3 regions of the Halobacillus sp. B23F22_1 genome follow, and region 3 is predicted to be linked to each of the others. Evidence: riboswitches for the same ligand, from Rfam matches in the RefSeq annotation. Region 3 holds a riboswitch; each other region holds the start of a gene.
What was found. A riboswitch is a leader RNA that binds a small molecule or an ion and turns the genes downstream of it on or off. The one in region 3 is predicted to bind S-adenosylmethionine.
Positions count from the first base shown of each region.

Region 1: linked by a shared signal. The riboswitch ahead of metX (homoserine O-acetyltransferase MetX) and the one ahead of ACGTNH_RS12560 (methionine biosynthesis PLP-dependent protein) in region 3 are both predicted to bind S-adenosylmethionine.
Region 2: linked by a shared signal. The riboswitch ahead of ACGTNH_RS01505 (homocysteine S-methyltransferase family protein) and the one ahead of ACGTNH_RS12560 (methionine biosynthesis PLP-dependent protein) in region 3 are both predicted to bind S-adenosylmethionine.

Region 1 is NZ_JBIEKE010000001.1:508,242-511,521, forward strand. Features, by position in the region: gene ACGTNH_RS02545 (homoserine dehydrogenase) at 1-389, opposite strand, end outside; gene metX (homoserine O-acetyltransferase MetX) at 379-1,452, opposite strand; SAM riboswitch class I at 1,536-1,646, opposite strand; gene ACGTNH_RS02555 (DUF2188 domain-containing protein) at 1,803-2,000, shown strand; gene ACGTNH_RS02560 (NAD(P)/FAD-dependent oxidoreductase) at 2,094-3,280, shown strand, end outside.
Region 2 is NZ_JBIEKE010000001.1:283,009-286,288, reverse strand. Features, by position in the region: gene ACGTNH_RS01510 (pullulanase) at 1-361, shown strand, start outside; gene ACGTNH_RS01505 (homocysteine S-methyltransferase family protein) at 982-2,031, opposite strand; SAM riboswitch class I at 2,124-2,235, opposite strand; gene ACGTNH_RS01500 (DoxX family protein) at 2,349-2,717, shown strand; gene ACGTNH_RS01495 (TraB/GumN family protein) at 2,976-3,280, opposite strand, start outside.
Region 3 is NZ_JBIEKE010000002.1:938,968-942,247, reverse strand. Features, by position in the region: gene metC (cystathionine beta-lyase) at 1-669, opposite strand, end outside; gene ACGTNH_RS12560 (methionine biosynthesis PLP-dependent protein) at 662-1,786, opposite strand; SAM riboswitch class I at 1,860-1,970, opposite strand; gene ACGTNH_RS12555 (PH domain-containing protein) at 2,374-2,748, shown strand; gene ACGTNH_RS12550 (AEC family transporter) at 2,909-3,280, shown strand, end outside.

The sequences.
Region 1 (3,280 bases), on a different contig from region 3:
GCGGCTGTAGTAGCTTCATAGCCAACACCGATCCTTTGCTCTGCGCGCTGTATTAGCTTGTGGCCGCAGGCGGCAAACATCACCTTGTTGGCAGTAACGACATGAATATGTTGGTCAATGGCTTGTTTTAAATAGGAATAACTTGGTTCTATCCCGACGGTAGCTTCAAATATAACATCCGGCTTTTGATTTAATACGTCGTCAAAACGGTCGGTGACTATAACATTATCAGGTAAAAACCTTTCTTTATGAACATTGTGGACGAGTATGCTTGTTACTTCTACTTTGTCACCAATCAGCTTATGAAGCTGCCTGCGTTTAGTTTGTAATATTTCATAAATCCCCTGGCCCACGGTGCCGAAGCCTAGGATGGCTGCTTTAATTGTCATGTTGATTCACTGCTCCTTCGTTTAGTTTATGAGAAAGCCATGATCCCCACTGATTGAATTCGACTAAAAATCCATCGTGCCCATAATCAGTTTGGACGTGCAGATGCTCACTGTTTGCGGCTAACTGACTAAAGGGTTGAATGAGTTCTTTTGGATAGAGTAAGTCGTGCTCGAAACTCACTGTAAAAAGCGGAACCTGATATTGGGCGGCAGCCTCTTGAAGAGTGCCGCGGCTTTGACTGATATCATGGTGGTTCATCGCTTCTAGTAAATAAAGATAGCTGTTGGCATCAAATCGTTCTTTAATTTTCTCACCTTGATAATTCATATAAGATTGAATGTCGTAAAAAGATTCACTTTGGTGGCGGTCAAATCGTTTCTGAAACAGCTTTCCGCTCCGATAGGTGACCATGCCAGCCATCCGCGCAATTTCGAATCCATGTAGCTGTTCATTCTTATCATAGTTTCCGTTTAAAAAAGCAGGGTCATCCTGAATTGCCCTTGCTCCAATATGATTAAAGGCTATGCCGTAATCACTTAAGTAAGGTGTGGCGGCAAGGGCGTAAAGCTGTTTCATGAATTTAGGATAGAGAAGACCCCATTCAAGAGTCTGCATTCCCCCTAAAGACCCGCCGACTACGGCATGAACTTCGTGGATATCTAGTGTTTTTAAGGCTTCATATTGGGAACGCACGATGTCTCGAATCGTTATTTTGGGGAAATTCAGACGATACGGTACTTGCGTTTCCGGATTAACGCTTGTGGGACCTGTGGAACCGTGACACCCCCCTAGTACATTGAAGGTGATGACTTGATACGCAGTCGTATCAATAGCACAGCCATCCCCAACCAGACCTTTCCACCAGCCTGGGCTCTCTGAAGAACCTACGGTATGTTGATTTCCTGTTAGGGCATGACAAATAAGAACAACTGGAGCATGCTCAGGACCGCAGCGTTCATAAGCTAACTCCACGTCTTGAAGTGTATCTCCAGACTCTAAAGTAAAGTTTCCAATCGAAACCTTTGTATGAGCATGTTGGTTCATCACGTATTTTATGGACATGCGCGTTGCCCTCCTTACTAAATTGACGGCATATAAAAAAGCCCTCTTCTGAAATAAGAAGAGGGCGGTTCGTTAGGTTCCTCCTCTTATCTGTCAGATCGGTATGATCTGTAGGAATTAGCACCTTTTCAAGTCGTTCCTTGAAGGTTGCCGGGCGTCACAGGGCCTAGTCCCTCTGCCACTCTAGATAAGAGTTATTTAATTAATCGTTGCATTAAAGGTATGTTACGAATTATAGAATGAGCTGTACATAATGTCAAACTATTTGTGAAAATCCATTCCTACGTTTGAAAGGTATAGGCGTTGGGAAAGTACTTATAGAGACCAAGAAAAAAAGGAGAGAATCAAACATGAAGGAATATAGTGTAGCGCCAAATAAAGACGTAACAGGCTGGATTGTAAAAATTGAAGATATCGCTCCAACGGACGAATATGATGAGCGAGACACAGCTGTAGAAAAAGCTAAAGAAATGGCTCAAGAAAATAAGCCGAGCCGTCTAATCATTTTAGATCAGAATCACGAAGTAGAAGAAGAAATTAAATATTAGTCAGAAAAGCTCCCAGACGGGAGCTTTTTTTATAGAAATAATGAAGTAAAAACGTTACGCTGAAGATAACAATGATAAGGGTGTGCGCAACGTATGAATTCAAATGCAGATGTAATTATAGTCGGGGCTCGCGTTGCTGGGGCAAGCCTTGCGATCTTATTAGGAAGGATAGGGAAGAAGGTCTTATTGTTAGACAAAGCAGTTTTTCCTAGTGATACGCTTTCAACTCATCATCTTTCGCACCTTGAATATGTCAAAAAGCTTGGTGTATTAGAACAGGTAGAAGCTTCAGGCTTGCGGAAAATAAACCGTATGCGTACTTACATAGGAAATAGCTTTATAGAAGGGCCTCGTGCATCGTATACCCTGATTCCAAGAAGAGAACAATTTGACCATGTGTTAGTGAAAAAGGCACTGTCCTATCCCACCGTCGAATTGAAGGAAGGATATCAAGTTAACGATATTCTCAAAAACCAGGGTCGCGTCCAAGGTGTTAAAGCACAAGATAAAAAAGGTAAGGTTCACGAATTTAAAGCCTCCCTTGTCGTAGGAGCAGATGGTAAAAATTCATTTATCGCTAAACAAACGGGTGCCCAAAAATATAACGAACAATCTCCTATCCGTCCTGTGTTTTATGGATATTATCATCATGTGCAGCCTCTAGTGGAACCAACAACAGAAATATTCCTGGATAAAGGAAGAATTGGTTTTTTATTTCCTATGGAGCCGGGGGTGGACTGCTTAGGTTTAGAAGTATTTCCCTATGAGTTCTCTGAGATAGCGAAACACCCTGAAAGATTCGAAGAAATTTACCGGCAGTTTTACGGAATGGAAAGGCGGTTAGAGCAAGCATCGCTTCAAGGCAAAATCATTGGTACTACAGGTATGCCTAACTTTTTTAGAGAGGCTGGAGGAAACGGATGGGCGTTAGTAGGTGATGCAGCTCATAGTAAAGATCCGAGTACTGGTTTAGGAATGAATGATGCCCTGATGCAGTCTTTCCTTTTAGCAGAAGCGATTGAGGCTTGGGATAACGGTGGCTCGTGGCGCGAGCTCATCAAGCATTTTCAAAAGCAAAGGGATGAAAATTTAGGTCCAGGCTACCGTTTAACATTAGACTATATTCAATCTCGCAGAGCGCTTACGTCACAGGAAGAATCTTTGTTCCAGGCGATGGCTGCAAACCCAATGGTGTGGAATAAAGTGGTTCCCCATTTGCCAAAGCTGCTTAAGCAGCAATCCCAACACATGCCTGAACTGTATGGATCAGTGGAGCATGA
Region 2 (3,280 bases), on a different contig from region 3:
GTTAGGGACGATGGACGAGGTGGATGAGAATGTGACGAAGCTGAATGTTCCTGAGATAGAGGAAAACGATTTGGCTCTAGCATATAAAGCCCAATCTACAGACGGCACTGGTAATTATTTTGTATTCGTAAATGCGGATGAAGAAGAGCGCACCTTTACGATGGAAAATTATAATCTAGCTCCGGGTAAAGCTATTGTAGATGATGATGAAGCAGGAACAGATAAAGTAAGTGAACCGACTGGATTTAGTAAGAATGCGAACGAAATTACGATTGATCCTTTAACGACGGTGGTCGTAAAATGTGAGCCAAAAGGAAACGGAAACGATCCATGTGAAAAGCCTGGTAAAGGGAAAAATTAATAGATAACAAAAGAAGATGCTGGGACATAACCAAATAAAACATAAAATAATCCGAACGATTCTGGAGAAATCAGTTCGGATTATTTATGTTAATGAGACTCCACACCACCGCTCCGTCAAAACACTCCGCTAATGATCTGCGTGTATCCAATCGTTTGTTTATTGACATTTTTGCTTTAGTTATTTCCCGGCCTCTTTCAGCTTGTAGAGAACCACCAAATTTTCTACAAACTTTTTTCTTGCCACCAGGAGCGCAGGCCCTTCCCGTTCCCCGGACGAGCGCCCGAGCAAAACCCACGCTCGGCGATCTCAGAGCACTCGTTCTTCCACAGGAATGGAAGGGTCCAGGCTCCTTTAAATTTCCTTAAGTCAGGAAAAGATACTTAAGAGTCTTTTTCCTATCTTGACAGGCAGCCTGTTCCTGGCTTTTTCTTTTCCATGATAATGATCGCTTATAGAAAAAGGGTTTAGGAAATGGTGAGACTCCTATGGGAGATACGAATAAGGTGTGACCCCGGAAGGCGTTAGCCTAGCCTGAGGAGGCACACCATTCGCCCATGGAAAGGGAGCAGTTTCCTAAACCTTTTCCTCCTGCCAGGAGTGTTTACCCTTTTCTCATATTATGCTTTCGTACGATAGGACGTCATGTGTGACTGTAGTGTCTCATCACTTCCAAATAGGAAGTGCTTTTTCATATTTGGAGAATACGTGGAATTAACTGCCTCGCGCCCCACGGTTTCAGCAACTTCACGAAGCATACTAGGTGAAGCCCCACAGCATAATCCAAAATAATTCACGCCGATGTCGTGTGCTTCCTTCGCCCATTGCGCCAGCTCATAGCGGTTGCAATACAACGGATCAAGTGACGTAGGGAACGTTGTTTCTGTCGGCAGGCTGCAAGAACAACCGCCATCAGGCAAGTTAAAGAATGTAGGATGCTCCTCAGACGTTCGATAAGGGATAGGCAGTGCCCCTACATAGCCTTCCACTTCTTCGCGAATTTTTTCAATATAAGGCTGCATGGTGGCTGGGCCGCGGAAACAGTTCATTCCTACAACTAAAGCGCCATGTTCTTTTAACAGGCGGCAGCCTTCTTCCACACTATATCCGTCGCGGAGAACATTTTCTCCCATTAATCCGAATGTAATAACCGCAGGCAGGCCTTGTTTTTGAATTTCTTCTAATGCAATTTTCGCTTCCTCATAATAGTAGAACGTTTCCCCATTAACAAAGTCGACCTCTTCTTCTTTACACCATTTTACCATCTCCGCAAACATTTCACGGACGGTTTCTTTTGAGGCAGGATCCTCAGGATTGAATAAATTCGTATTTGAAATGTTTCCTGCCACAAGCGCTTCCTCTTCTGGATGCTCTTTTGCTACTTCTTTAGCTAAACGAATGGCCTGTCGATTTAAAGGTTCAAGCAAATCTTCCTTTTCAATGATTCTCATTTTTTCTCGGTGCGCATTATACGTAAATGCCAGTACCACGTCTGACCCCGCAAGCATATAATCACGATATGTTTGCTTTAAGGCTTCAGGGTTATCAAGTGCTACCTCTGGAACGAAGGAGCCTGCCTGTAAATACCCTCTTCGTTCAAGTTCAAATAGATACCCTTCCCCACAAATGACTGGACCGTCCTCTAATCGTTGCTGCAAGCTTCTCTTCATTTCCATCATCCCTTCTGCTGTCTCATCTAAAATTACATAGAAAAATCCCTCTTCCGATTAAGAAGAGGGATTTTGTGAGTTTCGCTCGCCTCCTCTTATCTTTCAGACGCATGACGTCTGTAGGAATTGGCACCTTTTTCAAGCCGCGCTTGAAAGGTTGCCGGGCATCATAGGGCCTAGTCCCTCTGCCACTCTCAATAAGAGTTTTAAATGTAATTATTCTCGTATTATAAAGACTTACTCCTTCACGCGTCAACCTATTTTTTGAATATTTTCAACATAAATGATCATACAATTGTAAAAAAAGGAGGACAAGTATGGAACGTTCATTTCATATTCTTAAATTTTTAAAATTCACCGTGGCATTTGTTTTTATCACCTCTGGCCTTATGAAGGTGGTCAATACCGAACTGGCTGATTACTTCGCCGGTTTAGCCCTCCCCTACCCCTTAGAGACGATGTATACCGTGGCCTGGGTCGAAATTGCAGCGGGCTTGCTGCTATTATTTAATAAGTACATGAAGACGGCGTTACTCGCTTTAATGGTGATTATGATTGGAGCGCTCGTGTTGACAAAAATTCCAGCGCTGCATGCTGGGTTCATCCATGCCCTTTTCAGTGCCAGACTCGACATCGTGATGCTCGTACTGCTTATGATTCTTTTCCGATTCCGTGTAACCACCTAAAAAGGGCCAGAAATAGTAAAGCAATGGTGTCAAAAAACGAACATTCGTATAAACGCAGACCCTGAGCGCAGTCAAATCACCGCAACAGTGGAACAGCTCTATTGCAGCGAGGGAGCATAAGGGTACCAGGTACCGAAAAGCAGTAAAAGAGCGAAGTGCCAAGTGTGAATTTCGGTACCTGGCACCCAGAGCCGAACGGATTTCAATAGAATCCTTTGAATTATTACGCTTTATTCAGTTTTGTACAAGCCTGTGCTATCACAGGTTTTCTAAAAAGACGCGAATAACATCTGCCCCGCCTATGGCTGTCCCAAGCGAACTTCCGATATTCGCCAATACAATAATGAGCAGGATTCTTGTTACTTTATTATCCCAGAACCCTTTCACGCTCGATACATCTTCAGATAAATTTTCAAAATCCTTAACGTTAGGACGTCTAAAATAAGCTTGGACAAACCCGGCAAACCAACCTGCCGCAATCAAGGGGTTCAAAGAAGTAATCGGTGCGGCAATAAACGCTGTCAGCACGGCAAACGGGTGGCCTAAAGCGACTGCAGCGCCTA
Region 3 (3,280 bases):
TAGCTGTGCTTCAATTTCCGGATGGTTGGTTGCGGCTAGTCCAGCTACTACGTCACTGTGTCCCGCGATAAACTTCGTTGCACTGTGCAGGACAAGATCCGCACCTAACTCAAGCGGTTGTTGTAGAGCAGGAGTCATAAATGTATTATCAACAAAAGTCAGGCAGTCGTTGGCTTTCGCAAGCTTACTTACAGCTTGAATATCGGTGATATTTAATAAAGGATTGGAAGGTGTTTCAATATACAATACCTTTGTATTCGGTTGTATAGCAGTTGCTACCTCGTGAAGATCTGTCATATTAACAAACGTATGCTCAATGCCAAAACGACCTAAAACATCATGAATCATTCGAAATGTACCGCCATATACGTCTTCTGAAATAACAACGTGATCGCCTTTTGATAGAAGCATGAAAGAGGTTGAAATGGCTGCCATTCCTGAAGCAAATGCAAACCCGCGTGTACCGCCTTCTAGATTAGCAATCGTATCTTCTAACGCTTCCCTTGTAGGATTTCCGGAACGACTATAGTCATAGATACCCGGGTTATCAAAGTCAGCCTGATGGAACGTGGAAGCTTGCTGAATCGGCACACTTACCGCCCCGGTTTCCCGGTCAAATTTGTGATCATTGTGAAGCAGACGAGTTTGAAACGTGTGATGATTAGTCATGGTAAATTTCCTCCTTTTTTAAGCTGGCCAGTGCTTGTTCTAAATCCGTTTTTAAGTCATCGACATGTTCAATTCCTACTGAAAAACGTAACAACCGATTACATACCCCGTAGCGCTGACGTGTCTCTTCTGGTATATCAGCGTGTGTTTGCGTGGTTGGGTAAGTGATGAAGCTCTCTACGCCTCCAAGGCTTTCAGCGAACGTAATGACTTCTAACTTTCGTAAAAATGGATCGACACAATACTCAGATTTCAGTCTGAACGAAAGCATGCCGCCGCGTCCCGGGTAAAAGACGTCCGTTATATCTTCATGCTCTTTTAAAAACGCTACGAGGAAAGCAGCATTCTTCTCGTGTTTTTCCATTCTTATAGATAACGTCTTCATTCCTCTCATAAGCAGCCATGAATCAAAGGGTGATAGTACGGCCCCGGCCGTATTCTGAAAATAACCTATCTTTTCACTCAATTCTTCATTTTTAGCAACCACTAGACCAGCGAGGACATCGTTATGGCCGCCTAAGTACTTCGTGGCGCTGTGAATGATGATGTCGGCACCTTCAGTAATTGGCTGTTGAAGGAGTGGAGTATAAAGCGTATTATCAACAAGCAGTAAAACATCATGTTTTTTAGCAATGATCGAAATAGCCGGTATATCTGCTGTGTGCATGAGTGGATTCGTAGGCGATTCAATGTAGAGCGCCTTCGTTTGCTCCGTTATGTAGTTTTCAATTTGTGAGAGCCGCTTACTGTCACAATAGATGAATTTCAGGCCATATTGATTGGAGAGATAGTCGAAGAATCGGTAACTTCCACCGTAAACGTCTTCTGAAACGACAATTTCATCCCCTGTTTTGAAAATGGATAAGGCCCCTTGAATGGCCGCCATACCTGAGCTGAAAGCGAAGGCTGCATTTCCTTTTTCTAGATCTGCTACGGATTGTTCAAGAAGCGTACGTGTTGGATTGCCTGTTCTTGTATAGTCAAAGCCAGTGGACTCCCCAAGCCCTGGATGTTCATAGGCGGTGGAAAAGTGAACAGGTGCGTTAATTGCTCCTGAAGCATCCCCGTTATTTTTTCCTGTATGAACTAATTTTGTTTCTGCTTTTCTACCACACATGATCATTCCCCGTTTCGTTGAAAAATAAAAAAAGCCTTCTTATAAGAAGAAGACTTTGTTGTTTAAATCCTTCTTCTTATCTTCCAAGTTGACGAATCAACTTGCTGGAGTTAGCACCTTACTGGTCGTACCAGTGGTTGCTGAGGCTTCGACGGGCCAGTCCCTCTGCCTCTCGTGATAAGAAATCAATATTCGTTATTTAATTCTTTCACCCTAATGTACACTACAGATAAAGGTTTGACAAGGGTATAAATAGAATTTTGCGAATTTTATATAGAAATTGAATCAATATAAACCTATATAGAAGGATATGTTACTGGATTAGAAAGTTATGAATAAATTTTGCCTTTTGAGGAAAGTTGATAATTATTGCAGGGTAATGATTAAACGGTAAGTGTATCTTATAAATAAGGAAAAGAAACAAAAATCCGATTGCTACTTCTTGCACAAGTTGTCAGGGACTATGCAGAATTGTTCATAGCAGTTAAAAACCAATCGAAAATTATCCGAAATGAAACCATTCTAATTGTAAAAATAATGGAGTTATATATAATAGGAAGAAACTCGGATTTTAAGGAGGAAATATTTTGGGATTTTTAGACGGTCTTATGGGCAATGCCAGTGAAGTGGATAAAGAAAAACTGAGCAAGGAATTAAAGCACGTTTTAATTAATGACGAAATAGTAGAAAGCGGATATAAGGTAATAAGGGACTCATTCATTTTCACAAACAAACGATTAATTCTAGTAGACAAACAGGGAATGACAGGTAAGAAAGTCGAGTACCACAGTATCCCTTATAAAACCATTACACACTTCAGTACAGAGACGGCGGGCAGCTTCGACCTTGATTCTGAATTAAAAATTTGGCTTTCAGGTCAGTCCGCTCCGATCGAAAAACTGTTTAAAAAAGACAGTCCGATTGAAGACGTACAGCGTACGCTTGCTCAATATGTACTGTAATAATGAGCTTTAAGAATAGAGTAGTCCCTTTCAATTGCTGAAAGGGAAGTTTAATAAAAGCTTGCGTCTAATATGGCGTAAGCTTTTTCTAGTTTCTACTATTGTAAGGCACTCCTCATTTTGTTCCTTCATACATTGGAAGGAGGGAGGGGGGATGTGTATGGCAGTGACTGAATTATTTACCCTTTATGTCATAGGGTTGAGCGGCTTTGTATCAAAGAGAGCAGGTTGGCTGCCACAGCAAACGGAACAAGTACTAGCTCCGCTGGTCTTAAATATTACCCTTCCTTGTTTGATCTTAGCTTCCATGAACTTCTCTGAGGAATTACATATTTTTGGGGATTTTTTCATGCTGATTCTGCTCTCCGGCTATGCTCTTCTCACAGCTTATCTACTTTCACTAAGTATTAAGAAACGAACAAAAGTTGGGGAGTCAAGAGGAGTTGTGTATCAGTCTTTAATGTTGTTTGGAAATCAAGGCTTTATCGGTTATGCGGTGTGTTATGCCTTATTCCGTGAGCAAGGCATAATG